DNA from 3 places in the Tepidibacter aestuarii genome. Region 1 is predicted to be linked to each of the others. Evidence: riboswitches for the same ligand, from Rfam matches in the RefSeq annotation. Region 1 holds a riboswitch; each other region holds the start of a gene.
What was found. A riboswitch is a leader RNA that binds a small molecule or an ion and turns the genes downstream of it on or off. The one in region 1 is predicted to bind cyclic di-GMP.
Positions count from the first base shown of each region.

Region 2: it holds a riboswitch for cyclic di-GMP, as region 1 does, so the genes downstream of both, M2214_RS06110 (HD-GYP domain-containing protein) here and M2214_RS07155 (HD-GYP domain-containing protein) in region 1, are expected to answer to the same signal.
Region 3: it holds a riboswitch for cyclic di-GMP, as region 1 does, so the genes downstream of both, M2214_RS13715 (competence type IV pilus major pilin ComGC) here and M2214_RS07155 (HD-GYP domain-containing protein) in region 1, are expected to answer to the same signal.

Region 1 is NZ_OW235315.1:1,437,427-1,448,164, reverse strand. It holds gene M2214_RS07175 (sensor histidine kinase) at 1-566, opposite strand, end outside; gene M2214_RS07170 (serine hydroxymethyltransferase) at 936-2,198, opposite strand; gene M2214_RS07165 (cold-shock protein) at 2,671-2,874, shown strand; gene M2214_RS07160 (YgaP-like transmembrane domain) at 3,044-3,214, opposite strand; gene M2214_RS07155 (HD-GYP domain-containing protein) at 3,341-3,571, opposite strand; cyclic di-GMP riboswitch class I at 3,633-3,720, opposite strand; gene M2214_RS07150 (hypothetical protein) at 3,759-4,175, opposite strand; gene M2214_RS07145 (hypothetical protein) at 4,571-4,756, shown strand; gene M2214_RS07140 (hypothetical protein) at 4,804-5,031, shown strand; gene M2214_RS07135 (AIM24 family protein) at 5,179-6,018, opposite strand; gene M2214_RS07130 (hypothetical protein) at 6,278-6,520, opposite strand; gene M2214_RS07125 (RtcB family protein) at 7,570-8,793, shown strand; tRNA gene M2214_RS07120 (tRNA-Glu) at 9,128-9,202, opposite strand; tRNA gene M2214_RS07115 (tRNA-Val) at 9,294-9,369, opposite strand; tRNA gene M2214_RS07110 (tRNA-Ser) at 9,376-9,464, opposite strand; gene M2214_RS07105 (hypothetical protein) at 10,405-10,596, shown strand.
Region 2 is NZ_OW235315.1:1,256,857-1,267,594, forward strand. It holds gene M2214_RS06090 (homoserine dehydrogenase) at 101-1,441, shown strand; gene M2214_RS06095 (aspartate kinase) at 1,464-2,708, shown strand; gene M2214_RS06100 (DEAD/DEAH box helicase) at 2,899-4,341, shown strand; gene M2214_RS06105 (methyl-accepting chemotaxis protein) at 4,873-6,648, shown strand; gene M2214_RS06110 (HD-GYP domain-containing protein) at 6,746-7,708, opposite strand; cyclic di-GMP riboswitch class I at 7,843-7,929, opposite strand; gene M2214_RS06115 (YdcF family protein) at 8,091-8,678, opposite strand; gene M2214_RS06120 (hypothetical protein) at 8,870-9,034, shown strand; gene M2214_RS06125 (ABC transporter ATP-binding protein) at 9,031-9,735, shown strand; gene M2214_RS06130 (ABC transporter substrate-binding protein) at 9,738-10,727, shown strand; gene M2214_RS06135 (ABC transporter permease) at 10,702-10,738, shown strand, end outside.
Region 3 is NZ_OW235315.1:2,788,792-2,799,529, reverse strand. It holds gene M2214_RS13720 (type II secretion system F family protein) at 1-878, shown strand, start outside; cyclic di-GMP riboswitch class II at 881-964, shown strand; gene M2214_RS13715 (competence type IV pilus major pilin ComGC) at 1,285-1,641, shown strand; gene M2214_RS13710 (prepilin peptidase) at 1,727-2,476, shown strand; gene pilM (type IV pilus assembly protein PilM) at 2,496-3,554, shown strand; gene M2214_RS13700 (PilN domain-containing protein) at 3,565-4,125, shown strand; gene M2214_RS13695 (hypothetical protein) at 4,125-5,363, shown strand; gene M2214_RS13690 (PilW family protein) at 5,360-5,728, shown strand; gene M2214_RS13685 (pilus assembly PilX N-terminal domain-containing protein) at 5,740-7,878, shown strand; gene M2214_RS13680 (PilW family protein) at 7,899-8,396, shown strand; gene M2214_RS13675 (VWA domain-containing protein) at 8,423-10,738, shown strand, end outside.

The DNA.
Region 1 (10,738 bases):
ACACAAACAGCCTTTACTTCTCCTCTATCTACAGCTTCCATTACCTCATTAAGGTCTTTATATATTAATAAATTTATATCAGGATAATTTTTTTCTAGATAATTTTTAGCATAATTTTTTTCTGTAACACCAATTCCCAAGTCTTTAACATCACTAATATTAAAAGCTTCTACATCTTCTTGTACATATATTCCTGTCATAAGATCTATAATAGGACTTCCAAAGTCCATATATTCTGATCTATCATCCTTATAGAATAATCCTAAATGTATATTTTGCTCTCCATTTTTTATAAATTCTAACGATTCTGCCCAGCATGTTGAATCGTTGAATTCTACTTCAACATTATTAGCCTTCCCCCATGCCTTCCAAAAATCAATTAATATCCCCTTAGGATTGCCTTCTGAATCTAAATAACTAAAAGGCTTCCATTCACTTATAGCTGTTATTTTTATTTTTTTAGGTTTTTCAAATATTTCTTCTGTATTACTAATAGATGTAAAGCTGATCAATATTATTATAATAAGCATGCATTTTTTTAATGTATTTCTTATTTGTCTTTTCATATAAGTTTTGTTTCCTTCCAAATTTTTTAGTCATATATCAACATTATACAGCATTTCATCTATATTTTATAATACTTAACACTTGAATTAAAATATTATTTTAAATATTAAAAAATTCGTCTAGTTGCTACGCACTGACTCATTCCGCCAACGATCCCTACAGGCTCCGTTCTCAAAATTCACATGAGTTCATGACGCCAACAAGTCTAACGACTCTGTTGCTTAAAATAATTGCAAGTGTAGTTCTTCCATCAATGTTATCCACAATTTGAAAATCATATAATTTCCTCAAGTATAAAAAAACTATACTAATTAATTAGTATAGTCTTTTTTATACTTGTTTTTTATTGTTAATAATAAATTTATCTTTTAAAATGATTCAAAATATCCAGGATATAATGGGAATTTAGCTCCTAAATCACAAACCCTAATTTTAATTTTATCTAACACCTTGTAATCTTCAATATTTTCCGCTACTTCTGCAATTATATTTCCTATTTCCTCCATGTTAGTTTCCTTCATCCCTTTTATAGTCATTGCAGTAGTCCCTATTCTTATTCCACTAGTCGTTACTGAAGTTTCAGGGTCAAATGGAATCATATTTTTATTTACAGTTATTCCTACATATTCAAGTGCTTTTTCTAATTGAACTCCTGTTAAATCTTTAGGACGAAGATCTACTAACATTAAATGATTATCTGTTCCTCCTGATACGATTCTAAATCCTTTCTCTTGTAGAACCTCAGCTAGTTTTTGTGCATTTTTTACTACTTGTCTTGCATACTCCCTAAATTCTTCTGTCATGGCATGTTTAAAATTATACGTTTTTGCTGCCATTATATGAAGATGAGCTGATCCTTGTGCTCCTGGGAATGTAGCTTTATCTAACTTATTGGCAAACTTTTCTTTGCAAAGCACAAATCCACCTCTAGCTCCAGCAAGTGTTTTTGTTGTAGTACTTGTAACAAAATCAGCATGTGGCACTGGACTTGGAAGTACTTCTGCTGCAACTAATCCACCTATATGTGCCATATCCACCATAAAATATGCATCTACAGATTTAGCTATATTATATATTTTTTCGTAATCTATTTCTCTTGAGTAAGCACTTGCTCCTGCTACAATAAGCTTTGGCTTATGCTCATTTGCTAATCTTTCTATTTCATCATAATCAATTAACTCTGTCTCTCTATTTAACCCATATGGAATAAAATTAAAAAATCTACCTGAAAAATTTGCTTTATGCCCATGGGTTAAATGACCACCAGTATCTAAGCTCATTCCTAATACAGTATCTCCAGGTTTAAGTATAGATTGATAGACGCACATATTTGCATTTGAGCCAGAGTGAGGTTGGATATTTGCATGTTCTGCTTTAAATAAAGTTTTCGCTCTTTCATTTCCTAAAACCTCCATCTTGTCAATTACTCCGCATCCAGCATGATATCTTTTTCCAGGCACACCTTCTGTAGTTTTATTTGTTAATATACTTCCTTGAAGCTCTAAAATTGGTGTTGGTGCATAGCTCTCTGATGCTATCATTTCAATTCCTACTTCTTGACGTGCAAATTCTTCTTCAACAATTCTATACAGTTCAATATCTTTTTCTTTTACACTTTTTAATGTTTTCATTATGATCATCCCCCTTATTATATATATCCCTTGCACTTATTATTTCATAAAATTCAGTTGATTTATATTAACTAGATTGACCGTTTATTGAATAAAAATAAAAATCAGGCTCTTTTATAAAAAAACTCCATTTATTGAAAAATTTCAGTAACAAGATTTATCAACACATGTTTCACCTGTTGATGTGTTTATTAATAAAGAATATTAGAGCTGAAATAATCACGAAAAAAAATAATACTATTTTTTTTATAATAACCAATCAGATTAAATATATATCTTTAAAAATATAGTCAAAATCATTTATTAATATGTTACAAAATTAAATTTCAAATTATCTTTTTCAAATCAGGTAGTATATAATTTTCCAAAATACAAAAAATAAATATGATTTTAAAATTAAAAATCAATAGAAATTAATAAGTGAATAGAATTCTATATGTTTTAATAATTTTCACTAAATGGAGGAATTGCAATGAGAAATGGTGTAGTAAAATGGTTTAATCCAGAAAAAGGATATGGGTTTATTACTTTAGACGAAGGAGAAGATGTATTTGTTCATATATCTGCTGTGAAAGAAAAAGGATCTAGAAAAGATTTAGAAGAAGGACAAGATGTTTCACTAGATATAGTACAAGGAGATAAAGGGCTTCAGGCTTCAAATGTTACTAAAATATAAAAAAAGAATGAGTTGATTTTTAAACTACTTATTTTTCTTTTCTTGTATTAAAAAGAGCCATAGTGAAGTGCACCTCCAAATATTAGACTTTTGTCTAGCATTTGGGGTACATCTCATTATGGCTCTTTATCTATTTTAGGGTTGACCACCCCATCAAATCATATATAATTCAATACCCTAAAAAACCTTCAATAAACTGAGATAAAGCTATTATTATAGCAAGTATACCCCACCACCCATTTAATATATTACCATATACTAACATTATTGTTATTATCCCTATAGTTATTCTTATACCTCTATCTGTATTGCCTAAATTCCTCTTAAAATTTAATTCCAAATTCAACACCTCATTGTTTAGCATTCCCAGTTCATTCTTTTTATATTAAATAATATCTACAAGTAACAGTACGGATTTTGAAAAAGTACATTTCCATGCTATATAAAGTACATTTCCATGCTATATTTAGATATATTTGCAAGTGTAGATTATAAGCTTAGATTCTATTGGAATGCCTTTATCTTTTATCCCAAAGTAGACCTTACCATCTATATGTTCATGAGTATAATGAACACAATAACTTATTTTAGAAAAAAGAACATTTGATTTAATAGTACCTTTTCCGATTATAGGATGAGATTTCATTGTTTCGTATTCTTCATAATTTACCTTTTTTTGAAGGATATCTCGTTTCAATTGTATTAACTAAAGGCTACTATATTAAAACTTACTATAGTTTATATGAGTAAAAATATATTCTGGCAACCTGGCAATCATAGGATTGTTAATCCCTTAGACCCATAGCTTTGTGACTCTACCTTTCAATAGATGTGCCTTTTTCAAATCAAACTCCAATCATATATTTTTAAAAGCCCTATATTTTTTAAAATCCTTGTTCTTTTAACCATGCTTTTGCTTCTTGTAAAGTATTAACCATTTTAGGTTTTAAATTATTTTTAGCTTCTTCTAGGTGATCTCTTTTTTCTACATGCCCACCTACTATTAAAACTACTTTTGCTAAATTATTTTGTGCAAGCCATTCATTATGTTTTTTTATTTCTTCTTCTATTAAAGAAATTTTATAATAAATAGCATCATTACATATAGCAAAAGGTTCTCCTTTTAATAAAGGTATAACTCTTTCTTCATACAATTTATGAAAAAGCTTAAAATCATCTTTTTCCCATACACCAGAAGGCTTTTCATATACTATATTTCTTTTTGTATCTACCATTATATAACTATGTCCATTCAAAAAATCCAGATAAAATTCTTTTACATTATTTTCTTTGTTGTTCATTAATTATTCACCTTATACATTCTATAGTTTTTTTACTGTTCTATTTTATTATATTTTCTAAAATGTATAAACTATTTTTTTATGTATCATTTCATTTTCATAATACACTATATCTCCAATGACTCTATTTACAATAAGCTATAAAAGTAGAATACCTATTATATTTCTAAGACATATAGCTTCTGTATAACCTACATACAGGCCACATTTCTCTGTATCATTAAACATATTATTAATTCCTCTAATCTCTATTTATACAAGCTATTTTAATAACTGTATCTTCAAATTCCTTGATAAGAATAAATCCCTTTTCCCTCAAAAACTTTTCAACAATAAGCATAACATTTAAATTAATGGCCATAATCAAAATATATAATTGAGCCATGGAGGTTTTTATGTATACTGATAAACTCCAAATACTTATAAACTCTTTAGACTTTTCAATTGATAAACTAGAAAATCAGCTTAAATACAATTCTAATTATCTATCCATTGAACAAAAGAATTACATAAGATCTACTATCAAGGACTATAAAAATATCCAACTAGAAACAAAATCTATTTCAGCAAACAATAATTAAAAGGCAACTTTAAATATATTTTTTATTTATATAAAGGAGGAAAATTTATGAAAAAAGAACAATTAGAAAAAGTATTACAAGAAACTTTTAAAATTATTAACTTTTATACTGGGAAAGATATAACAGCTGATAATGAAGACGTTATTACATTCGAAGAAGAATGTATTGTTATATCTGATAATGGTAATAAAAAGAAGATATATATAGACATAGATTCAATTCAATGTGTAGAAATAGAAAAGACATCAAAAGAAAAAGAATTGGGAGTATTTTAATAAAAGCAAAGTTTAAAGTAATTACATACATTGAGATAACTTGAAAAAAGGTGATTTAATCAATCACCTTTTTTGATTTAAAGTTCAACTTATTATACTTAATTTGCATAAAAGATATCCAATAAAAAACAGATAGTGTTTAAAAGACTATGCTTTAGTATTTGATTTCCCTCCAGGATTAGTCATTCCATAAAGCCCAAAATTAGTTAAATTACTATAAACATGCTTTGTTGGTATAAGCCATACTTTTCCTGTTCCTCTAAATACATTCAATAATCCTTCTCCACTGGTTGCAGAACCTATTAATGATTTAGAAGATGTTTCAACTGTAAAATTAATATTTCCAGTTCTGAGTATAGCAAAGTTTCCATCTACTTTTAGTGTTTCATTATTTAATTCATGCTCTATTATTTCCTCTTTAGGCACAGGGACTTCAAGAACTACAAATCCGCTTCCACAAAGTTTAGTTTGAAAAAGTCCCTCTTGACCAAGCACTGCTGATGATACATTTTTTTGCATAGCTGCTCCAACTTCTACACTATCTTCACAAGCATAAAATACTCCATCATCAACAATAACCTCTTCATTTTCAAGCTCTATAATCACATAATGACCGAAACTAGGCTCTAAATAAATTTCTCCTGTTCCTGAATATTTTGGCTTAAATGTTGTTTCTCCTGTAACACTTCCTTTTAAGAACTTTTTACCAAGCCCCATAATTCCTCCAATTTTATTATTCATTTCTATATTACCTTTTAAGTAACTTAAAGCTCCTGCTTCTAATCTAATTTGAGTATTATTTAATGTTATTTTCACTTGTCTAAGTTTAATATTTGAATCTTTCATAAAAGATAGCATTATTGAACTTGATACATTACTTCCACCTCTTAATTCTTCAAATTCTAAAATTTCAATAGACACATTTTCATTATTCATTCTTTCTATTACTTTAATATTATTTTCATTATTATTAATATTAGCTTTCATAAACCTTCCCCCTTATTTTTAAATACTTCTACATAACATTTTATTTATTATAGCATAAAACATTAATACTATTATTTTTTCATATAATATTTATGTATAAAAACAACTCAATTGCTTTTAGTTCAAAAAATCAAAAAAGCAACTCACTTAAGAGTTACTTTTTTAATGTAAAATAAAATATCGAGTTTAAATTAGCTACTATAATTTTATGTAGTTTTAGCTGAATTATTCTATTTCATATGTTGTTATTTTTACCACTTTAATTTTTTTGATTATTACTAGGTTCTATACAATTTATATTTTTATAATTATGTCTATTTTCTTTTATCATACTCAAAGTTTCCAACAAACACTCCCCTTGTGTTTCATGGTTTTTTATATAATGATCTACCATTTGTTCTAAATACTCTAGTTCATCCTCATCTAAAGTATCAATATTATTTATTAGGTTAGAAACTCCACTAAATATTGAAAAATCTACTTCTTTATTTATATTTTTCATAAAAGTACCTCCTATATTTGTTGTATATATAAGTATTGACTTGCTCAAATTATTAATTCATTTAACTTTAAATTATATTTAGAAAATGATTAGAGTTAAAAGGAATGATCTCTGTTCAATATAGTCTTCAGTCCTCAAGAGCTATTTTGTATAATTTTTTTGAGTCAGTTCATTAGAGCCTAAATTATTTAATTTCATCCCTTCTCAATGCATATTTCTACATAAAGATATATTTTTCTTTTTTACTAAGATTAAATTAGACAATTCTTTTATTTTAATAGACAGAATATAACAACCTTACAACCTTTTCAATAGCTAATTATGTTAGATTAACTCATTTTTCTACGATATTATATTGCCATTGCTCGCTAAGAACTGTGGTAATTAATCCACCACCATTGTAGACTACCTATTCAACTTAATTATTCTTCTTTCATCCTCATAAGAACATCTAATTTCTTATCTATTCTATCTATCTTATTCTAAATTTCCAGGATCTTCTTTTCTAATATGTTTATCCTTCCAATTCTTATATATAGTTTCTTTCTAAGTTGCACAAAATATATTATATCTCGCGAAAATATTTTCCCAAGATATAGTATATTAAAGTTTCTATTCTCTATTATTTCCTGAGAAATATTTATTTTTTCTTAATTTTCTAAATATTCCTAATTATAGTCTGTTCTTATTTTTACATTGCACATCTAATACTTCAATATGATCAACTACTATTCCATTTTTTGATTTAACTTTTCCATGATAGTTGTTGTTATCTTTATTTTTCCCCTGGAAATATAGAAATTACTTATTCCTAAAATATTTTCCTTTTGTTAAACCCTTTTTAATTCTTTAATTATATTCATATATCTATATTTCTAAACACTTTATTCAATTGTATTTTTTTTACAGTTAATAACCAATATAACCTTGTAATAAAAAATTCACTCAATAGAATAATACGTGATATCTATATAACAATTCATAAATATATATTAAAATAATCTTATCGGTATATAAAAAATTTTATTTGTTGAAAGGAATGAAAGTTCATGATAGAAATCAAAGGGAAATACAATACTGCAAAGATTTTTATAGATACTATTGAACAAGAAACCATTAATCAAATAACTGACTTGCTAAATCAAGAATTTATAGATGGTAGTAGAGTAAGAATAATGCCAGATACTCATGCAGGAAAAGGATGTACAATAGGAACGACAATGACTATACAAGATAAAATTGTTCCAAATCTTGTTGGTGTAGATATTGGTTGTGGCATGATCTGTGTAGAGTTGGGAAATATTCATTTAGAGTTTTCTAAACTAGATGAATTTATTAGAACAAACATCCCTTTTGGATATGCTATTAATCAACATGCACAAACAGATTTTAAAAATAGTATATCTAATCTAATTTGCTTTAGAGATCTGCCAAAATCAGCAAAAGAATTTAACAGAGCTTTAGGAAGCCTTGGATCTGGAAATCATTTTATAGAGCTTAATGTTGATAAAAACGATGTAAAATATCTAGTGGTTCATAGTGGAAGTAGAAATTTAGGAAAACAAGTGGCAACATATTATCAAAACAAAGCATATGATTATCACAATGGATTAAATGAGAAATATGAAGATGAAAAATCTAAATTAATTAATAATTATAAAAAACAAGGTAAACGTAAAGAAATTCAAAATGCTTTAAAACAATTACAAAAAGAATATATCAAAGAAAGTGAAATTCCTAAAGATCTATGTTATTTAAAAGGAAAATTAATGAATGATTATTTACATGACATGAAAATTGTACAACAATATGCTAATCTAAACCGAGAACTAATGGCAAAAAGAATTATAGAAGAATGTTTAAATTTACAATATGAAAAATTAAGCAAGTTCCAAACTATTCATAATTACATTGACTTAGAAAATATGATTCTTAGAAAAGGAGCCATTTCAGCTAAAAAAAATGAAAAAGTAATTATTCCTATAAATATGAGAGATGGGTCTATTATTGCAACAGGAAAAGGAAATGAAGATTGGAACGAATCTGCACCTCATGGAGCTGGAAGATTAATGAGCCGAAGTAAAGCTAAACAATTGCTCAATATAAATGAATACAAAGAGTCTATGAAAGATGTGTGGACTACATCGGTTAGAGAATCTACTATAGATGAAGCACCTATGGCCTATAAGCCTATCGAAGAAATAGTAGAAAACACAAAAGACACTATAAATATTATAGATGTTATTAGACCGTTATATAATTTTAAATCTTAATCTTGCTTAAGTATATAATATAGCACAATAATAAAATAATAGAATGTATTTTTAGAAATAGAGAAATTTTTGAAATTTCACAAGAAAATATTATATTATATAGCAACAAAAATACGTCAGTTGATATGCTTATTTTAGAGATAACTATCAAGATTCAATTATGTTTTCTTTACTAAAAAGAAATTGAGATGAACAACATAAATGATAATCTATATAATAGAACACAAATCTAAACCAGTAAAGAAATTTTACACGAACTTCATCAGTATTGATTTTAAAAACAAAAACCTCAAGAATATAATTCTTGAGGTTTTATTTAATGTATCCTTGGCATTGGTGACCCCTAGGGGAATCGAACCCCTGTTACCGCCGTGAAAGGGCGGTGTCTTAACCGCTTGACCAAGGGGCCAAGATTATTTCGAACTGGTGATAAGAATCGAACCCTCTACCTCCAGCGTGACAGGCTGGCATTCTAATCAACTCAACTACCAGGTCATAATTGGTGGGCTCAACAGGGCTCGAACCTGTGACCCCCTGCTTGTAAGGCAGGTGCTCTCCCAGCTGAGCTATGAGCCCAATTATTGGCGGAGGAGGTGGGATTTGAACCCACGGCCCCTTTCGGAGTCACTGGTTTTCAAGACCAGCTCCTTAAGCCACTCGGACACCCCTCCACATTTGTTGACCCATCCTATACTAAAACTCAGAACACCCTGATTAAGAATTAGGGGCTCTACCGACTAATCTAATAGGTCTTATTTAGCTACTCACAAGTATATATATTACTAGGTTTTTCTCCATGAGTCAACATTTTTTTCATACTTTTTAATAGTTTTTATTCAGAATTTTAAAATACCTACTATTTATATTTCGTATCACTACCTTTCAATTGTATACTCATTTTATACTTACTGAAAGCTACAATTTTTTCTCATAAACCTATTCAAAATTTAATAATATTTATTTTAAACTTAAGCAAATGATTAAAGTTGTATAAACAAAGAAAGCTTATTAAAGTGCTTGTCTCAATCTGATTTATGTTAGTTTGATATTAATGTAACTGTAAATGAAACAACAATAGAATATAAAGGAATCACACATTACATATCTATATAATATAATGTAGATGTGATAAAAAAAAGTAGGAATAATCAGTGTAGTTGTGTTAATTTTTGGATCATTTTTTTGGATATATCCAATATAAAATAAAAATTATAAACATACTGTTTTAACTTTTGAAATTTTGTTAATTAGTGAAGGTTCAGAATGTGAAACAAGGGCTAATAAATATGTTTAAGTTTTGGGAAATGCTATAGATGATAATCTTAAAAAGTAAGGGAAGTAGATCGTAAACTTATAAATGAATATGAGCAATTAGAATTATTAGTTCATTAAGATAACTAAGTATAGATCATTCTATGCTTTTTTATTTTACAATTTAATACTGGATTGTTTTAATTGAATTGATAATAGGAAGCAAAGAAGCCCAAAAGATATTAAGTCAAAATATTTTAAATGCAAAATCTATTGGAAATTAAAATGTGTTCTATTTTATATTGATAGTTCATATATTTATTTTTATATTTATTTTTACATTTATAAGGAGGGTTTAAAATGGGAAAAATACTATTTTATAAAAAATACAATTTGAAAGAAACTTTAATTAAGTACGGATGTAAAACTATAAGAGAGTTAGAAGATAAATTAGCTGAAGAATTAAGAAAAAAGTACAAGATAGAAATTATAAATATATACATTAATAATAATGTCATGATTATTAAAGTTGAAGATGATATTTCTATATAAAAATGAAATTTATTGCATAAAAAAAGAGGTAGCTACCATAAAAATATCCCTGTCAAGTAGACAGTAAAAACAAACCCCTAAGCAACATGATTTCAATATTCAATCGGACTCATGCTGCTTTTTACTTATATTATCTCGTTGT
Region 2 (10,738 bases), 180 kb from region 1:
GACTGAGAAGTCCTTTTTTTATTATATATAAAATAAATTTTATAATGAATTCACAAAATTAAAATAAAAAAGTATTGAAAATCAAAAAAACTGTGATATAATGTTTTTTATACAAATACAAATGTCTTTTACAGAAAGACAAATCAAAGACTTAATTCAAGAAAGGGGTATTGAAATGATAAAAATAGGGCTTTTAGGTTTTGGTACAGTGGGAACTGGAGTATACGAAATTATAAATAATACTGAAAATAATTTGAGAAGACTTTTAAATAAAGAAATCGAGGTTAGTAAAATATTAGTTAGAGATATTAATAAAAAAAGAAATGTAGATGCACCTAAGGATATATTCACACAAAATCCTTTAGATATATTAGAAAATCCTGAAATTGATATTGTTGTTGAAGTTATGGGAGGCATAGATAAGGCTTATGAATACATATGTCTTGCTTTTAAAAACAATAAGCATGTTGTAACTGCAAATAAAGCTGTTGTTTCAAAGTATATAGATACTTTCTTAGAACTTTCTAATAAATATGATAAGGGATTTTTATTTGAGGCAAGTGTTGGGGGGGGAATACCTATTATAAAGCCTTTAAAGCAAAGCGCTAGAATTAATAATATAAGCAATGTTAGAGGAATACTAAATGGAACAACAAATTTTATTTTGACAAAGATGTGTGATGAAAACTTAAGCTTTGATGAAGCTTTGGATATGGCTAAAGAACTGGGTTATGCAGAAGCAGATCCTACTGATGATATTCAAGGATATGATGTAAAAAGAAAGCTTGCGATACTATCATCAATAGCATTCAATAATAAAACAGATGTAGACAGTATTATGTGTAGGGGAATAAGCTCTATAAGTAAAGTGGATATAAAAATTTTTAAGAAGCTGGGACTTGTAGCGAAACTAGTTGGAAGTGCTGTTTCTAATGATAACAATTATTCTGCAAGTGTTGAGCCTGTACTTTTAAATGAAAAATCTACTTTTACAACTGTTAAAGATGCATTTAATATAGTATCTATTACAGGTAATGTTATTGGAGAGCTACAGTTTTACGGTCAAGGTGCAGGTAAAAATCCTACTGCAAATGCAGTTGTATCAGATATATTCGATATTGTTACTGGTCAATACAAAAAAGATAGTTTTGTACAAAATGGAAAGTTAATATCTGCTGATATAGATTTATTCAAGGGAAGATATTATATAAGGGTTAGCCCTAATAATAAGAGTGATATATCAAAAATTTTAAAACTTATGGATTTAGATAAATTTAAATATGAAATACTTAGTATGAACGAAGACTTAATAGTTATTACTGATGTTGTAAGAGCTGATAAAATAGAACAGTTTCTAAGCAAGTTAAATATGCTTGAAAAAGAATACTGCTATATGAGAATTGAAGGAGATATTATGAATTTAAAATATGAGGCTAAATGATGATATAAAATGGGAGGAGAGTATGGAAAATATAATTGTTCAAAAGTATGGAGGAAGTTCTGTAGGGTCAATTGATAGAATAAAGAATGTAGCTAGACAGGTTATAAAAGCAAAACATGATAAAAATAAAGTTGTTGTTGTAGTATCAGCTATGGGAGATACTACGAATGAATTGGTTGAAAAAGCTATGAAGATAAATAAAAACCCATCAAATAGAGAAATGGATATGCTTTTATCAACTGGAGAGCAAATGTCTATATCGCTTCTTGCCATGGCTATTCAAGAACTAAACCAAGAAGTTGTATCATTAAACGGATATCAATGTAAAATCTTAACTGACGATAAGCATAAAAAAGCAAGGATTACTGATATTGATACTACACGAATAAAGAGTGAACTAGAACTAGGAAAAATAGTTATAGTTGCTGGATTTCAAGGAATATCAAAACAAAATGATATAACTACATTAGGTAGAGGGGGGTCAGATACAACAGCAGTTGCACTAGCAGCTATATTAAACGCAACTAAATGCGAAATTTATACTGACGTAGATGGTGTATATACATCAGATCCAAGAATTGTAAAAGGAGCAAACCTTCTTGAGCGAATTTCGTACGATGAGATGTTAGAACTTGCAAGCTTAGGAGCTAAAGTCCTTCATCCTAGATGTGTAGAGCTTGCTAGAAAGTATAAGATTCCACTTGTAGTGAAATCTAGTTTTAATAAAGGCAAAGGTACAGCGGTTATGGAGGTGAATAAGGTGGAAAATGTATTGGTAAGAGGTGTTTCTTTAGATGAAAATATAGCTAAGATTTCAATACTTGAAGTTCCAGATGAACCTGGTATTTCATACAAATTGTTTGATATTTTATCTAAAAATAAGATACAGGTGGATATGATAATACAAAACATAAATAGAGAAAATGTAAATGATATCTCGTTTACTGTAAAGGTTGAGGATTTAAAAGAAGTTCAGAAAATTTCAAATGAACTAAAAGATAAAATTAATGCTAAAGAGATAGTTATAGATGAATCTGTTTCAAAAATATCAGTAGTAGGAATTGGAATAGCAGGAAGTTCTGATATTGCATCTGCTTTCTTTAGAAGTCTTTACGAGCTTGGAGTAAATATACAGATGATAAGTACGTCAGAAATAAAGATATCTTGTATAATAGATAAGAAAAAAGGAAGAGAAGCTTTGGAATACGTAAACCAAAAATTTAGATTGTGTAGTGATAATTATGTATTTGAAGAAAAAGTTGTTTAATATTAAGTGCCATGGACTATAAAATTAGCCATGGCACTTGATTTTTGTGTATAATATTACACATAAATTATTAACAAATTATAGATTAACTATATGTTAAATGGAAAAACTAATTACACTTATCTAAATATCTATTTTGTGTTATATTAGTACTTATGGATAAAATACATATGAAAAGAGTGATTATATAATGAAGTTAAATTTTAAAAACTATAATTTAAGCTATGAAATATTAAGGGCTATAGATAGATTAAACTATACATCACCTACTCAGGTTCAAGAAAAAGTAATTCCACTAGCACTTAAAGGAAGAGATGTTGTTGTCAAATCTCAAACAGGAAGTGGAAAAACAGCATCATTTGCAATTCCTATATGCGACAAGGTTGATTGGGATGAGAATAAGCCACAGGCCTTAGTTATTACGCCAACAAGAGAGCTTGCTATTCAAGTAAGAGAAGAGTTTTTCAATATAGGTAGATTTAAAAGACTTAAGGTATCTGAAGTATATGGACAGTTCTCATTTAGAAGGCAGCAAAAAGAACTTAAGCAAAAGACACATATAGTAGTAGGAACTCCAGGAAGATTGATAGATCACATGGAAAGAGGAACTATAGATTTATCTATGATCAAGTATTTAGTAATAGATGAAGCAGATGAAATGTTAAATATGGGATTTATAGAGCAGATTGAAGCTATAATAGAAAATCTTCCTAAAAATAGAATAACTATGCTACTTTCTGCAACTATGCCTAAGGATATACAAAATCTATGTAGATCGTATATGAGGGATTATGAGCAAATAGAAATTGAAACTCAAAATTTGACTGTTGATAAAATAAATCAAGAACGATACTCTGTAGATGAAGAAGATAAATTTGAGTTTTTAAAGGATATTTTAGTTGTTGAAAACCCAGATAGATGTATGATATTTTGTAACACTAAAAAAATGGTGGATGAACTTTATGAGAATTTATATCCTTGGATAAAATCTTGTAGTAAAATTCATGGTGGAATGGATCAGCAAGATAGAAGTTCGGTTATGAATGATTTTAGAAAAGGTAAATTCAGACACTTAATAGCTACAGATGTTGCTGCTAGAGGTATTGATATAGATGGAATAACACATGTTATAAATTATGATACACCTGAGGATAAGGAAGATTATGTTCATAGAATAGGAAGAACTGCTCGTGCAAGTAAATCTGGTAAGTCTATTACTTTTGTAACGGAAAATGATATGAAATTTATAGATGTTATACAAAAATATATAAATAAGGAAATAGAATTGAAAGAACATCCAGATAAGCTTACTGTTGATGAATGTAGAGATGATTTTAATCAAAAAATTAATACAAAATTAAACCTTGGTCCTTTAAAAAGTGAAAAAGTAAGCGAAGGAATTATGAAGCTTCATATAAATGCAGGTAAAAAAACTAAGATGCGTCCAGTAGATATAGTTGGAACACTTTGCAATGTAGAAGGCATGACAGCAGCAGATATAGGAATCATAAATATAATAGATGTTTCTACGTTTGTAGAAATATTGAATGGAAAAGGTGAAATGGTTTATAATGCACTTCAAGGAAGACCTATTAAAGGAAGGGTTAGAAGAGTTAGTAAGTGTGATGAATAAGATTAATTAAATACAAAAGATTAATTGAAAAAATATAGGTGGTTAAGCCAAAAAGGATGCTAATTAAAATACCGCTGATTAAGTCAATATTTTAATAAAACTAAGGATTATGAATTGTGAAATATACTAAAACTTCTTAAACTCGCTATGCTCAAACAAAGAAGTTCTTTAAAATATATCTCATAATTCATAATCTGAGTTTTATAGAAAAATATTAACAAAAAATCAGCTAACATTTTAATGAGCATCTTTTTTTATTTATGAGTTTAGATTTTGAATGAGTTAAAGAAAATAATAATGAACGAGAATATAAAAAATAAGTGACATGGCTTATAAATGTGTATATGGAATTTTTTTACTGTTAAAGCATGTCAAAATGAAAGTATTTTTGATATAATAGAAAAACACCAAAGATTATAATAGATAGAATATAAATATATATTTTACCTGTTATTTTTTTGTCTATTATATGTAAAAAAATCAAAAAATATCCGATATATTAATCTAAGATAGTCGAAAGGGGCATGTATCATGAAAAAAATAAGCGATAAAATAATATTGTTGACAATTTTTATATCTATAATCACAACATTATTTATAGGTGGAAGCAATATATATTCAATGAAAAAAACAAATGATAATATGATGAAATTAGTTGAAACATCAGCTAGAGAAGATTATGATACAATGATCAAACAACAGGTTGATAGTGTTATCTCTATGTTAGATAGTATATATAGTAAATATGAAAGAGGAGAACTTACAATAGAAGAAGCTAAAAAGCAAGGTGCTGACATAGTTAGAGATGCCAGATATGGAGACGAAGGATACTTTTGGATTGATACATATGATGGTGTAAATGTTGTTTTACTTGGAAAAGAGGTAGAGGGAACTAATAGGATGAATTTACAGGATTCAACGGGAAAATACATAGTACAAGAGATTATATCTAATGGATTAAAAGAAGGTGGGGGATATACAGATTATTTCTTTCCTAAAAAAGGAGAGGAAAAAGCATCTTCAAAACGTGCTTATAGTAGATCATTTAAACAGTTTGAATGGGTAATTGGAACAGGAAATTATACAGATGATATAGATAAGTTTATTGTACAAAAAAAAGATTTGTTAAAAAAGCAGATCGACAAAAGTATTAAATCAACTATAATATTATCTGCGATGGTATTGTTAGTAGGAATTGCTGTAGCTTTATATTTTGCTAAGAAAATAACAAATCCTATTTTAGTAATAACAGATGTTGTCAATAAAACTGCCAATCTAGATTTAGCTTATGACAGAAGTTTTGAAAAAATACTTACATATAAAGACGAGACGGGTATTATATCTAAAGCAGTGGCTAATTTAAGAAAAGAGCTTAGGGTAATTGTAGGAATGTTGAAAGAAAATTCGAGTGAGGTTTTAGATCGCTCATATGCGATATCAAATTCGACAAATGAAATAGTAAATGGAATAGAAAGTGTAAATATGTCTATAGAAGAATTAGCCAGCGGAGCAAATGCCCAAGCCCAAGAAGCTCAAATAAGTGTAACAAAACTTCAAAAGCTTGCAAGTGAAATTAATACTTCAGTGGATGATTCCCAAAAAGTTAAAGAAGATACTAATAAATCAAAAGAGGCAAATGCTGAAGGATTAAAGAATATGAGAATATTGGTAGATAAGTTTAAACAAACAACAAAGACTAATGAAGAGGTGGCTCATAATGTAGCTATTCTTGCAGATAAATCTAATTCTATTGGACAAATAGTAAGCACTATTGAAGATATAGCAGAGCAAACAAATCTTTTGGCTTTAAATGCGGCTATAGAATCGGCAAGGGCTGGAGAGGCTGGAAGAGGATTTGCAGTTGTAGCAGAACAGATAAGAAAATTAGCAGAACAGACAGGATTATCTACAAAGAAAATAAGTGATATGATAGCGGAGATTCAAAGCCAAGTAAATGCGGTTAAAGTAAATATTGATATTGGACAAGACATAAATAAAGAAGCTATTATATCAATGCAAGAATCCGAAAAATCATTTGAAAGCATAGATGGAACTATTGAGGGTATGATAGAAAAAATAGATAGCTTAGTTGAAAATATCAATCTTGTGAATAAAGATAAGGATGAAGTAATAGTTTCAATAGAAGGTATATCGTCTATAACTGAAGAATCAAGTGCATCTACTCAAATGGTTTTATGTTCTATGGAGGAACAAAGTAGTATAATACAAAATATATCAAGTAGTGCTAATGATTTAAAAAATGTAGTTGATACATTAGATGGAGTTATTAAAAAGTTTAAATTATAAATAAAATAGGATATATTATAAAAATAAAAAATTCCCTATATAGTAGATACTAAAAAAGTCTATTCTATAGGGAATTTATATAATACAGAAAGTAATTTTAGTTATTATCTATAAATAAAGTTAATTCTTCTAAAAGATTATAATGTCTATTTTTTGTCTTAACAATAGGTCTCATTGGCATATATTTATTTTGCTGACATACTATTCCTACATCACCATTACTAAGCTTAACCTCCATACCAGTTGGATATATATATATACTTTTTTTGAAAACGTTAATTATGTTTTCGTCAAAATATGTAGATGACTTTCCTATGATTTCTTCAAAAGCCTCAAAAGGTTGTAATCCTTTTTTTGAAATTAAATTATCATATTCATTACATATGGCAACTATTTTTGAAAACTCATATATATCATTTCCTTTTTGTTGATTCGGATATCCTGATCCATCTATTCGTTCATGATGCTGAAGTGCTACTATATAAGAAGTAACATTTATTCCTTTACTATTTCTTAAAACCTCTATTCCTTTTACTGTATGCTGTTCATCATCACTTAAAGCGTACCCTATATCATGTAAAAATGCACCTAGGGTTAAATTATATATTTTTTCATAATTATAGTTTAAATTGATACCTATAATAGCAGAAAGAATTGCAACATTTAAACTATGAACATATATACTATTTGCTATATTTCTTACTCCATTAGAAACTGAAAGTGTATTTTCTGAAATAGATAAGTTTTGTAAAATTTCTTTAAGCAAATTTGTTATTTGAGATTCATCAAAATATCTATTTTTTTTAACTGAATTAAATGCTTCTTCTAGAAGCATTATACATTTTAATTGAGTAGTTACATCGATTATATCTTCTACTACAATATCTTCAGTTCCTTCTTCTTCAACATAAGCACTATAGATGCCAAGTCCATTTAATTTTTTTATGGAAAAGTTTGAAAGTTTTCCTCCTTTATTTAATACAATATTTCCATTTTTATTATAGACAGGTTTTGCTAACTCACTTCCAACATATTTGTCTGATAAAAAAATCAATTTCATATAAATAATCCTCCTTTGATGTGATGTGGGATAGTATTAGAGAGTATAAAAATAAAAAAGATGCCTACAGAATATAGACATCTTTTGCCTTAACATTTTTTATGTTATATATTGTTATACTAAACAAATATCTGTTCGGCAAACTGGCAATCATAGGATTCATATCCCTTAGACCCATGTCTTTGCGTCCTTATCTTTCGATAAGTTTGCTATTATCGTTGTGTATTATCTTTTATTAAAGTAAATAAATTTATTTCATTATCGATATATCATATTATAACAATGTATTCTTAAATATTAAAGGATTATTTGCTGTAATTTGTATTGATATTATATTAACAGGGATTATATAAATCATTAAATGTTCTATTATATAAGATTTTTATCTATCAAAAATAAATGATTTTATTACTGCAAAGTACTCTCTTATAAAATACTTAGGAGCTATATGAGGTATTGTTTTAGATGGTATACCATAAGGAATAAATCCTAATCTTTTAGCTATAAATTTAGATCTAAATAAATGAAATTCATTTGTAACGATCATAATTTTATGATTTTTTTTACCATCTAAATCCTTAAGAATTTTCTTTGCAAACTTCAGATTTTCTATTGTACTTGTAGATTTATCTTCTTGTATAATTTTATTTTCATCTACTTCATTTAAAACTAAGTAATCACTCATAGCTTGAGATTCGGGCATATTTTCCCCTTTACCTTGACCTCCGCAAACAACTATTTTAGTATCAGGATTATTTTCTATAAATTCTAAAGCTTTATTCATACGACCCAACAATGTAGGAGATAAAACATCTCCCCAAAGACCTGATCCTAAAACTACTAAATATTCAACATCATATTCCTTATCTTCTTGTCCATTAACTATAATAAGTCCTTCAATCATAATAAAAGAAGCTACTAATATTAAAGCTGTTATTTTAATTATTTTTACTATTAATGTTTTTTTCATACTAACTTCATCCTTTGTATGTACTTTTTACCTTTATTATACCTGTTATAAAACAAAAAAATAGTTACAAAAATATTACATTTGTATATTAAAAAATTTTAAAATCTAGTTACTTATATTAGTAGCATAAAATTGATAATAAATGTAAAATATTATATAATCTAAATTAAATGATGGTAGGTGATTAAAACATGGAGGGGTGTTTAGAGTTAATACTTCATACTACTCTAGGGATTGCAAAAACATTAATGAAATGTATAGAAGCATTTCTGGACAGCGATATTGTACTTGACATCGTAGAAATTTTATTAGATATTAAGAACTATTGTAAAAAAACTATAGGGAGACATTCATGATTTGTAAATTGAAAGGTATATACAAAAGATTTGATGATTTAGTTGTTTTAAATAAATTGGATTTAGACATAAATAAAGAAGAAATTATTTGCATAGTAGGTCCATCAGGGTGTGGTAAATCAACACTTTTAAATATTATTTCTGGATTGATTAAGCCTGATAAAGGAGATATCGTAGGTGATTTGGATAGCGTAGGATATGTTTTTCAAGAGGATAGATTATTACCTTTTAAAACTGTTTATGAAAATATAGCTGTTGTAGGTAAGGAAAAAAATCACAAAAAGATAATGGACTTAATACATGATGTTGGACTTAAAGGATTTGAAGATTCATATCCAAATAAGCTCAGTGGCGGGATGAGACAGAGGTGTTCAATAGCTAGAGCGTTTTATTTTAATTGTGAAATACTTTTGATGGATGAGCCTTTTAAGTCGTTGGATTATAATCTCAAAGTTAACATGATAGATTATTTAATAAAATTATGGGACGAGTCTAAAAATTCAATAGTTTTTATCACTCATAATATAGATGAGGCACTTTTATTGGGAAATAGAATTGTAGTTTTATCAAATAGACCCACTAGTATTTTGAAAATTTTTGATGTTGATATTCATCAAAGTCAAAGAAGTTTAACTGATAAGTATCTTACATACTTGAGAAATCAAATGATAGATTTATTATCAAATGAGAAAGGGGAATAATTATGAAAAAAACACTGAGTTTAATGCTGAGTTTAATCATGGCTTTAGTATTAACTGTAGGTTGTACAAGCACTGATGAAAAGGCAAAAAAAGAAAACGAACCTTTAGATATTAAGGTTGTTACACCTGCTGGAACACCTACTCTTAGTATGATTAAAATGTTTAAGGAAAATCCATCAATAGGTGATAATGTAAGTGTCAGTTATGAAAGCGTAAAATCAACTGATCTTTTATCTTCGAAGATATTGTCTAAGGAAGGGGATATATTTATAGTACCAACCAATTTAGCAGCCAATTTATATAATAAAAATTCTGGTTATAAGATAGCTGCATCTACTGTGTGGGGAACTTTTTATTTAGTTGGAAATGAAGAAATATCTAATTGGGAAGACCTTAAGGGAAAAGAGATAGATATGATAGGAAGAGGATTAACTCCAGATGCTATATTTAGATATTTACTTACTCAAAATAATATAGATCCGGATAAAGATTTGAAATTAAATTATTTTGGAGGGGCTTCTGAACTTGCTACAAACTTTATATCAGGAAAAAGTAATTTATCATTAATGCCTGAGCCTATGCTTACTAAGGTTTTGGTGAAAAGAACTGATAGTAAGGTTGTTATGGACTTACAAGAAAAGTGGGAAAAAGCCGCTAAGTTAAATACAAGCTATCCTCAAGCGTCTTTAATAGTTAGTGAAGAATTAATAAACAATCATTCAGAGGTTGTTAAAAATTTTTTAAGTGAGTATGAAAAATCTATAAATTGGATTAATCAAAATCCTAGTGAAGCAGGAAAGTATTATGAAGAATTAGATATGGGTCTTAATAAGGTGATAGTAGAAAAATCAATTCAAAGATGTAATATAGATTATGTGAGTGCCAATGATGCAAAAGAGGCTATAGATAATTATTTAAATGTGTTGTTTGAATACAATTCTAAGCTTGTCGGAGGTAAACTTGTAGATGAAGATTTCTATTACACAAAATAGATTGTATACGA
Region 3 (10,738 bases), 1.4 Mb from region 1:
GACTTACATTTTCAGAAAGTCTTAAAAAACAAAAACATGTATTTCCAGAACTACTTATTAACATGGTAGAAGCAGGAGAAGTAAGTGGTAACTTAGATGTAATAATGGAGAGAATGTCTTTCCATTATGAAAAGGAAAATAAAATTAATAATAAAGTAAAGGGTGCTATGGCATATCCTATAATACTTAGTATAGTAGCAGTTGTTGTTGTAACATTCTTACTAACATTCGTTATGCCGACGTTTGTTGGAATGTTTGAAAGCAGTGGAGTTAAACTACCTCTTCCAACAAGAATACTTCTTAGTATAAGTGAGAGTATAAAAAAGTACTGGTATATACATTTTTTTACACTTTTCATGGTAATTTATGCTATAATTAAATATGCAAAAAGTGAAAGAGGAAAGATGTTAATAGGGATTATAAACTTTAGAATACCTATAGTTAAGGGGATAACACAAAAGATAATTACATCAAGATTTACAAGAACATTATCGACATTATTATCAAGTGGAGTACCGTTAATACATGCACTTGAAATTGTAGCAAAAATTGTAGGAAATATAATTGTAGAAAAAGGAATACTTGAAGCTAAAGAAGAGGTTAGAAAAGGTATAGACCTTGCGAGTCCTCTTGAGAAGATAGGAGTATTTCCACCAATGGTTACTTCTATGATAAAAATAGGAGAAGAATCAGGTTCACTTGATGAAATTCTTGAAAAGACGGCTGATTTTTATGATGAAGAACTAGAAACAGCATTGGGACAAATAACAACACTAATTGAGCCGATTATGATTATAGTTATGGGTGGTGCTGTTGGATTTATTGTTATAGCTATGATGTTACCTATGTTTGATATGGTGAATACTATAGAAATGTAAAAAATTATATAGGGAACTGTGAAGTATCTTCTGTATGTGGGCACCTGGAAGATATGGAGTGAGTGGTGCAACCGACCGCCAAGTATTAAGCAATTAGTTGTTTAAATAGTTGGTTTTTTTATTTGAAATATTAACTGAGATTTGCGGTTAATCGAAAAATAAGCCTTATTAAAATACCACAACTTAGTCAATATTTTAGTAATACTAAGGCTGAGTCTTATAATATATATTAAAACTTCTTAAACTCCCTTACGGTCAGACAAAAGAAGTTTTTAACATATATTTCAACGTCTCAACTTAAGTATTATAGTAAAATATTAACCAAAAAGGAGCTAACATTTTAATAAGCCTCATTTTTAGGAACGTAGGTAGATACAAGTGATTTTATTTGAAAGGAGGTGAAAACATGATAAAAGCAATTCAAAAAAAATTAAATAACAAAAAAGGATTTACTTTAATAGAACTTATCGTAGTTCTTGCGATATTAGGAATTATAGCAGCTATTGCAGTACCTAAATTTACAAAAGTACAAGATACAGCTAAAGAAAAAGCTGATATAGCAACTGCTGCAATGATAGAAAAAGCTGCTGAAACATATTTTATTTCAGAAACGAATCCATCTACTAGTATAACTATAGAACAACTTGTCACTAACGATTATTTAGATAAAACACCAATTGCTCAACAAAAAGGTAAAGAGTTTACACTGACAATAGATGATGATGGAGATGCTACTGTAACTATAACGGAAAAAAGTGAATAATAATTTTAATTATTAAAATTTAAGCTTCAATTTAGTGATTGGCTTTAAAGCTAATCACTCCTTACTATTTTTAAAGGAGAAACAAATGAATTTCATAATTTTAACCCTAGGCCTTCTCATAGGCTCATTTTTAAATGTGTGTATATATAGAATACCAAGAAATGAATCTATTTCATTTCCACCATCTCACTGCCTAAAATGTAGTACTAATCTAAACCCTATTGATTTAATTCCAGTATTAAGCTTTATTTGGACAAGGGGTAAGTGCAGATATTGTAGTGAAAAAATATCTAATAGATATCCTTTAGTTGAAATATTAAATGCATTAATTTATTTAATATTATATTTAAAATTTAGTATAACCATTTTATTTATAAAATATGCTCTTTTATCTAGCATTCTTATAGTTATAAGCTTTATAGATTATGATCACCAGATTATACCTGATGAAATTGTAATATTTGGAATTATATTGACTTTTATCCTACATACATTATATAACTTTAAATGGAATATTTTAAATGGAACGATAGGACTACTTATTGGTGGAGGATTGTTTTTAATTATTGCACTTGTAACTAATGGAGCTATGGGTGGTGGTGATATTAAGCTCATGGGAATGTTAGGATTTAGTTTAGGATATAAATATATTCTTTTGATAACATTATTATCTTTTATTATAGGAGCAGCTGCTTCGTTAATATTAATATTTCTTAAAATAAAAAGTAGAAAAGATTTCATTCCGTTTGGACCTTTTATAGCCATGGCAGCTCTTGTAACAATCTATTTTGGAGATGAAATTATAAATTGGTATTTACTCAAAATAATAAGCTAGATTAATGGGGGGAATAGACTTGTTTAATAACAAAGTTTTGTCTATAGATATAGGAAATAAAAATATAAAAATAGTCTTAGGAAAACAAAATAAAAATAATGTAATAGTTGAAAAAGCCATGGTGATAGAAACTCCTCCTAACTCGTATAAAGATGGAAATATATTAGATATAGAAAATTTAAAGTCGGTTATAAATAGATATATACAAAATGAAAATATAAAAACTAAAAAAACAATTTGTACAGTTCAGAGCACATCAATCATTAAAAGAGAAATAACACTACCTGTTGCTAAAAAAGAAGAAGAAATGAATACAATGGTAAGATTTGAAATAGAACAGTATTTACCGATTATATTTGATGATTATGTGATAGAGTACAAAATTTTAGAAACTTTTATTGAAGAAGATATAAAAAAAGGAAGAATAACTGTTGCTGCACTTCCTAAAACAATAGCAGAAGATTACTTGAAACTAATAAAAGAATTAGATTTAACTCCTGTAGCTTTAGATATGAATTCAAATTCAGTATCTAAATTATGTGAATCTAAGGTTACAATTAATGATGAAAATTCCAGTTTGGATAAAACTGTTGTTGTTATAGATATAGGACATAATTACATAAATTTAAATATGATTTCTAATGGCATATTAGAATTTAGTAGAATTATACCTGTTGGAAGTAATGAAATAGATATAAATATTGCAAATATGCTTAATCTATCTTTAGAAGAAGCTGAAAAGAGAAAAATAGAAAATTCTAATTTAAATCATGAAAATGGCCTTGTTTCATTAGAAATGTTAAATGATATAGTAAAAGACTCTGTTAATACTTGGATACAAGAAATTAGAAGACTATTTAGATATTATGAAAATATAAAAAGAGAAAATAAAATAGAAGAGATATACTTATATGGTGGAGGGTCAGATATTAAAGGGTTAGAAGATCACTTTAAAAAAGAATTAAATATTGAAGTTATAAAGATAGAAACAATGTCTAATATAAAACTTGGGAAAGAAGCACAAGATACAAAGCTGAATCAATATTTAAATTGTATAGGTTCAATTATACGAAAGTAGGTAGAGGGTCATGAGAGATTTCAACTTTTTTTCATCATATATAGATCGAAATAAGAAATCAAAAAAAAATAATATACTAATAATTTTAAGTATAACGATACTAATTATATCTATGGGTGGATTTACAATATATACGAATATTAAAATCAAAAAGTTAGAAGAAGAAAAAGCAAAGTATGAAGAGTATTTAAATTCGGAAAAAGTAGTTAAAGAGTTAGAAAAAGTGAATGAGAAAAAAGCAAAAATAGAAATTATGAAAAAATATTATAATGCAGTAAATGATATTAATATAGAAATTAATGAAGCAGATAAAATTAGTACTGTTTTAATGGATAGAATAGCCTTAAAACTACCTACAGATTTATTCTTAAAATCTATGAATATAAATGGATTAAATATAAATATACAGGGAGTAGCAATGAATAGAACTTGTATAGGTGAGCTTGAATATAACTTAAAGCAATTAGGTATATTTGATTCTGTTCATGTATCAAATATAAATAAAGAATCAGATGAATCTGAGAATTTCACATTTGCCTTGAAGTGTACATTGAAAGGCGGTGAAATGTAGTGAAATTAACTACAAGAGAAAAAATAATGCTGATAGTATTAGGATTGATACTTATCATAGGAGGATATTATAAATTTATATTAAGTCCACAGCTTACAAAGCTTGATAATATAAAACAAGAGGTAATAGATAAAAAAGCTGAGGTTCAGAGAGTAAAATTAGAAATATCTGAGAATAGTCCAGTTTATAAAGAGTTCAAAATCATAAATGCTAAAATAAAATCTATGACAAAACCTTTATTCCCAAGTATAAATCAAGAAAAAATAATAGTAATTTTAGATGACATGCTTGGAAAATCTAATATAGAAGGTAATTCAATTAGTTTTTCTGATATAGATGTTAATGAAATTGATGTGAAAAAAGCAGAAAAAAAAGATAAAGATTATTTAATTAAAAATCTATCAGAAGAGTATAAGGGTAATAAAAAAGAAAAAAAGGATGAAGCAAGTAAGGAGAATCAAGAAGATTTAGAGGAAAATAAAAATGAAACTGAAAAAATGACTGCAACAATTAGCTATAAAGGAAAATATAAAGATTTAATTACTTTCTTAGAGCATATAGAAACCTATGAGAAAAAGATACTTATAAATAATATTTCAATATCTAAATCTAAAAAAAATAATACAGATGAAGACGGAATTGTAACTGAGGAAAATAGTATAACAGGAAGTATTGCATTAGACTTTTACTCTGTTCCAAAGATTCATGAACAGGATGAAGAGTATCTAAAGTGGGATTTTGATAATGGATATGGAAAAGGTAATCCATTTGTTCCTTTTAGTGGGTACCATGAATATAATGAAAATAATAGAGTTATAAACAATGATTTTATTATGACTGTAAAACCTATATCTTCGGATCTTCCTACTGTGATAATGGGAAGGGCCATGGACAAGTTAGGAAGAAGCTATGTATACGCAGATAACCAAAACTTTGAAGATGTAGAATTTCAATTAATCCAAGTTGATAAAAAATATTATTATAAATATAAAACACAAGGAGAATCTTATCCTAAAGATTATGAAAATAATATGATAGAATTTGATCCTCATGGAACTGCTGTAAATATTAAGATTATAAGCAATAAAAGAAATAGTGAAGAAGATACTAGTGGAATAAATCTATCTTTAATTAACAAAACAAATTTAAAATTGAATGTAAATATTGATTATGAAGATGATAAAAATCCTAGAGTAAAAGTAGTTAATAAGCTTGGAAATGTTAAGGTGATAAAATGATTAAATGCAATAAAGGATTAACACTTGTTGAACTTGTTGTAAGTCTAGCCTTACTTGGAATTATTATTGCTCCATTATCTTCCTTTTTTGTGAATACAATAAAAGTAAATAAAAACTCAGAAAATCAAATGATTGCAAATCAATTGGCTCAAAAGTATATGGAACAGTTAAAATTCTCTAAAAACATAGTGTTTACAGATGAAGAGGGAGAATTAATGGAAGATAAAGATTATCCGAATTTTAGAATAACTCAAATAGTACAGGAGTATGAGCAAAATAAGAAACTTGTTAAGATTACAATAAAAGTTAAAAAGAAAAATAGTTATAATGAAGTTGAATTAGTAGGATTAAGAAAGACAGACTAGGGGTAGATATTATGATAAAAAAATTTTTAAACAATAAAAAAGGGTCTGCCTTAATAATGGTATTAATGTCACTTTCGGTACTGAGTATTTTAGGCACTGCAATATTATCTGCAAGTGTTATGAATTTAAAAATGAAAAAAATAGATATGAAATCAAAACAGTCTTTTTATATAGCTGAATCAGGGCTTGAAGAAGCATATGTTGTTATAGAAGAGGTAGTAGAAGAAGCTATAGATAAAGGAAAGAAAAAAGTAGAAGATGAGCTTGAAAAAAGACAAAGCGAAAATTTAAATGAAGATGGTAGTGTAAAAGATGAAGATAAGTTAAAAGAAGAAATGAAAAATTGGTTTGAAGAAGGTTATACAGAATATATAAATGAGAATATTATAAAAGATTTAGAACATTATTCTTATATTGATGATATTACAGTAAAAATAAAAGATAAAGATTCAATAACTGAATTTAGTAAAAGTAACGATGAATTTGAATTTGTTTTAGAATCTACTTCTCAAAAAGATAAGATTGAAAAAAAAGTTGAAAGTAAGTTCTTAATAGATATACCTGAATACGATATTTCTTATTCAAATAAAAAAATTGAAACTTTAAAAGAAAATGCACTTTGGACAAAAGCCTTATTATCAGATAAAGACATAATAGTAGAAGGGAAAAATGTAAAAGTAAAAGGGAACATATATGCATATGGTGATGAAATAAATTCTAATATTAAAAGCAAAGGAATTATAGTAGGATATGACGGTAATTTAGGGAGTTTAAATGTAGATGGAAGAATAGTAACAGGAGCATACCTTCAAACTGGAGAAGATAAGTCTACTATAGAAGTAATAAATAATGGAGAAGTATTTTGTAATAGCTTGTCAATTCCTAACGGGAATATAGGATCTAATATAAATATAAAAGGTGATGTAAATACATATGATGATATAGAACTAAATGGAAAAGACGCGAATATAAAGATTGATGGTAGCTATTATGGATTTAATGATGGAAGAAATGAAAGTACAGTACATGATAAAAGCAGTGGTATAGTTATAAATAATAATGATATAGGTACTGATAAATCTAGGATAACAATAACAGGATTGGGAAAAGGAAAAAGTTATGATAAAAATTATAAAGGTACTTTTATCGCAGGAACATCATATATAAAGCTTGATAATGATGAATATTATCAAACTGGAGAAAGTGTATCTGTTAAAGGAAATTATAAAGCTTATTCACAAGTATATTATGATGAAGATATTTATAATGAGATTAAAGATATGTATGAAAATGAAAATAATGAATATTATGAACATTATAGTGGAGATATAGAAGAAAATATAAGTTCAGAAGATATAGATTTTGATTATTTTTCACCATTAGTTTTAGTTAATAAAATAGACAAAGCTAAATCTCCTTTGTTTAAACAAAGAAAAAGCTACTTAACAGCAGTAAGTAAAGTTAAAAAAAATGATGATGTTTTAAATCTGGGTAAAGGGAATATAGATATTCAAAATGTAAATTATAGCATTGGAGCATATATACAAAATGATGAGATAAAAGATGAAGGACATCAATTAGAGTCTGATTCTAATTTTAAAAAGAATCAAGAAGAATATGATTTTTATGTAAATGCAATGGGAGATCCACAAGTAGATATAAATGATATTCTTAATAATGATGAAGATGATACTTTTGAAAAAAAATATATAGCTGATATGTGGAATTCAGGTAAAAAAGAAGAGACGAATAAAAAAGAAGGTTATGAAGAAGTAATTTATATAAACTTAAAAGCAAATAAAAACTATGAGTTAACAGGTGGAAGCAAAGAAGTAAAAAAAATAAAAGGAATAATAATAACAAACAAAGATGTTCATATATCAGGAGAAATTGACTTTGAAGGAACTATAATTACACAAGGAAATATTTATATACAAGGAAATGAAAATAAAAATTTTACTAATACTTACACAATTAATAAGATGAATAATTTTATACTAAATAAAATATCTCAAGATGAAGAAATAAGAAAAATGTTTAAACAAACAGGTGATAGCATAATAAAAGTTATATGTGACTTAGAAGGAAATTCTAATCAACCTACGCTATCAAGTATTATAACAGTTTCTGAATGGAAAAAGACAAAATAATGTTAAGAAGGGTTACAACTATGAAATATATTTATAAAAACAAGGGATTTACTTTAATAGAACTGCTTATAGTATGTGCTATAGCAGGAGTTGTAATAAGTGCAGTAGGATCATTTTTTATATCAAATTATAAAATCTTTTTTAGGTCAGAAAAGCAGATAAGAACACAAGAACAAGCTCAAAAGTCTGTAAATGAAATTGTAGATAAAGTTAGAGAAACAAAAGGCGTAAGAACAGTTGAAAAAGACTCAAATAAGTATTTGATAAAATTTAAAACTGATGCTGATGATTTGATAATTAGACATGATAAAACGAATAAAACACTATACTATGGAAGAGGTAAACAAGCAAATGCACAATTAGCATCAAATATAGAAAGCTTTCAAATTGATTCTATTCCAGATAGTCCATCAAAGTATGAAGATTGGATAGGGATTAAAATAAATATTACAGCATTAATTGATGATTATGACGTTTTAATTAAGGATGAAGTCTATTTCAGGAACAAGAGTAGATAAAAATTTAATTAAAAGGAGGGATTATTGTGAAAATTGGTAAATTTAAAAAAATAATAAGTATTATTATGATGATGTGTATGATAATAACTATGGTTACTCCTACGTATGCTGATAGAAAGAATTATGTAATAAGTGGATGTGTATGGGAAGATTCTGATGGAGATGGAATAAGAGACCTAAATGAAAATGGAATAGCTGGTATAAATATTTATTCTTATAATGGGAATGCCGATAAAAAAGAATGGAATTATGAAACAACTTCATCCTCAAATGGATATTATAGTGTTTCAGCTAAAAATTCTGGTAATGACAATATAATAAAAGTAGATTTAGATGAACTGAAGAATAAAGGATATAAATTAACAACAAATCAGCATGATTCAAAAGTAAATCCTACAAATGGAAAATCGTCTAAGATGAAACCTTCAACAAACATACATATAGGATTAGTAAAAATAAAAGAAGATACATCCCCATCTAATCTAATGGATATTAGTAGGTCTATTGATGAGGTGAAAATAAAAAAAGAAGATTATTTTGATATTAGGTATACTATAGCGCCTAAGCCAATTCCTATAGAACACGATAGTAGTAAGAAGGATATAATATTAGTTATTGATACTTCTGGAAGTATGAGATGGATTCCAACACAAAACAGAGAACCCTATTATTATAATGAAGATTCAAGATTAACTATAATAAAAAATGTTGCTAAAAACTTTGTAGATAAATTCGAAAACTCACAGAACTTCAATATTGGATTAGTAGAATATAGTAGTTATGGTTGTAAAGTAAGTGATATTATATCTGTACCATCTAGAACGCAAAATTTAAAAAGTAGTATACATGGATTAAGTATAGGAGGCGCTACAAATATAGGAGATGGAATTAGAACTGCAAAAGCAATGCTTGATGCAGATACATCTGCAAAAGAAAAATATATTATTTTAATGACAGATGGAGTACCTACAGCTTATAGTAGAGATATAAATGGAAGTCGTAATTATAATGATTTTACAGACGTATATAATCGTGATGCTAAATATAACAGAGAATATTATAGACGTTTAGATGATTATATGGGTTCAAATATAAATAATGTTATATATCATAATAAATTAAATGAAGTTAAATCAGCATATTATTTAGGAGATTACTTAAGTTATTTAGGAAATCAAGAGGGAGATGCGGCATCGTTAAATTATGCAAAAAATGTAGTAAATGAAAAAATCAAAAAATCAGATAATATCACATCCTTTTTTGTAGTAGGATTTGGTTTAGGAGCGGGTAGCAGTAATGAAGAAATAGCAAATGCTGCAGGAGCAAAAGGACATTATTATTCTAGTCAGGATAGTAATACTCTACAAAACCTATATAATCAATTTGCAGAAGAAATTTTAAATTCTATTTCAGGCAAGATTCATTTTGAAGAATGTATTACTGAACAAAATAATGAACAAGTAAGTGATATTTTGTATACAGACAATCTGCCAGAGGCTTTTTATGTAGATAATAACAAGATAATAGGAAATATGGATATAACATATAAGTTAAATCAAGAAAAAACATTATATGAAGCAGACCCTGTTTCATTTACAGTTCGATACAAATTGGATAAACAAGGCACATATATTTTTGGAGATAATAAAGATTCTTTTGCCAATATAGATATTTTGGATAAAAGTGGTAAAAGGTATTTAGAAGCTTTAAATATAGAAATAAAGGATAAGCCAAGAAAACCTACATTTACTCAAACTCCAACTGCATGGACTAATCAAAATGTTGAAGTGAGCATTCAGTACTCTAATGATTCGGAGAGAAGAGAGTATAAAATTGATGATGATCCATGGCAAACATATAACGGACCAATTACTGTAATGAGTAATGCAATAATTCAAGCTAGAGGAATAGATGAATTAGAGCAAGAGTCAATAGAAAGTATAAGCATAACAAATATAGATAAAGTGCAGCCTGTCGGAAATATTGCTATGAACCCAATTACAAACACAAATCAAGATGTAACATTGACTTTAACAGCAAATGATACAGGATCAGGTGTGAAAAGGGTACAAAAACCAGATGGAACATGGGTAGATGGAAGCAATACAACATATAAAGTATCTGAAAATGGAACATATACTTTCAATATTTTAGATGTAGCAGGAAATGTAGAAAGTGTAATAGCTACTGTTAATAATATAAAGAAAAATTTACCAGAAGTTAATATTAAAGTGAGAGATACTTCCGGAGCTAGAGATATACTTGATATAACTTCTGAAGATTTAAATAGAAGATATGATAAAATACTAAATCAATCTATAGAACTTCAGGGAGAGGGTTAT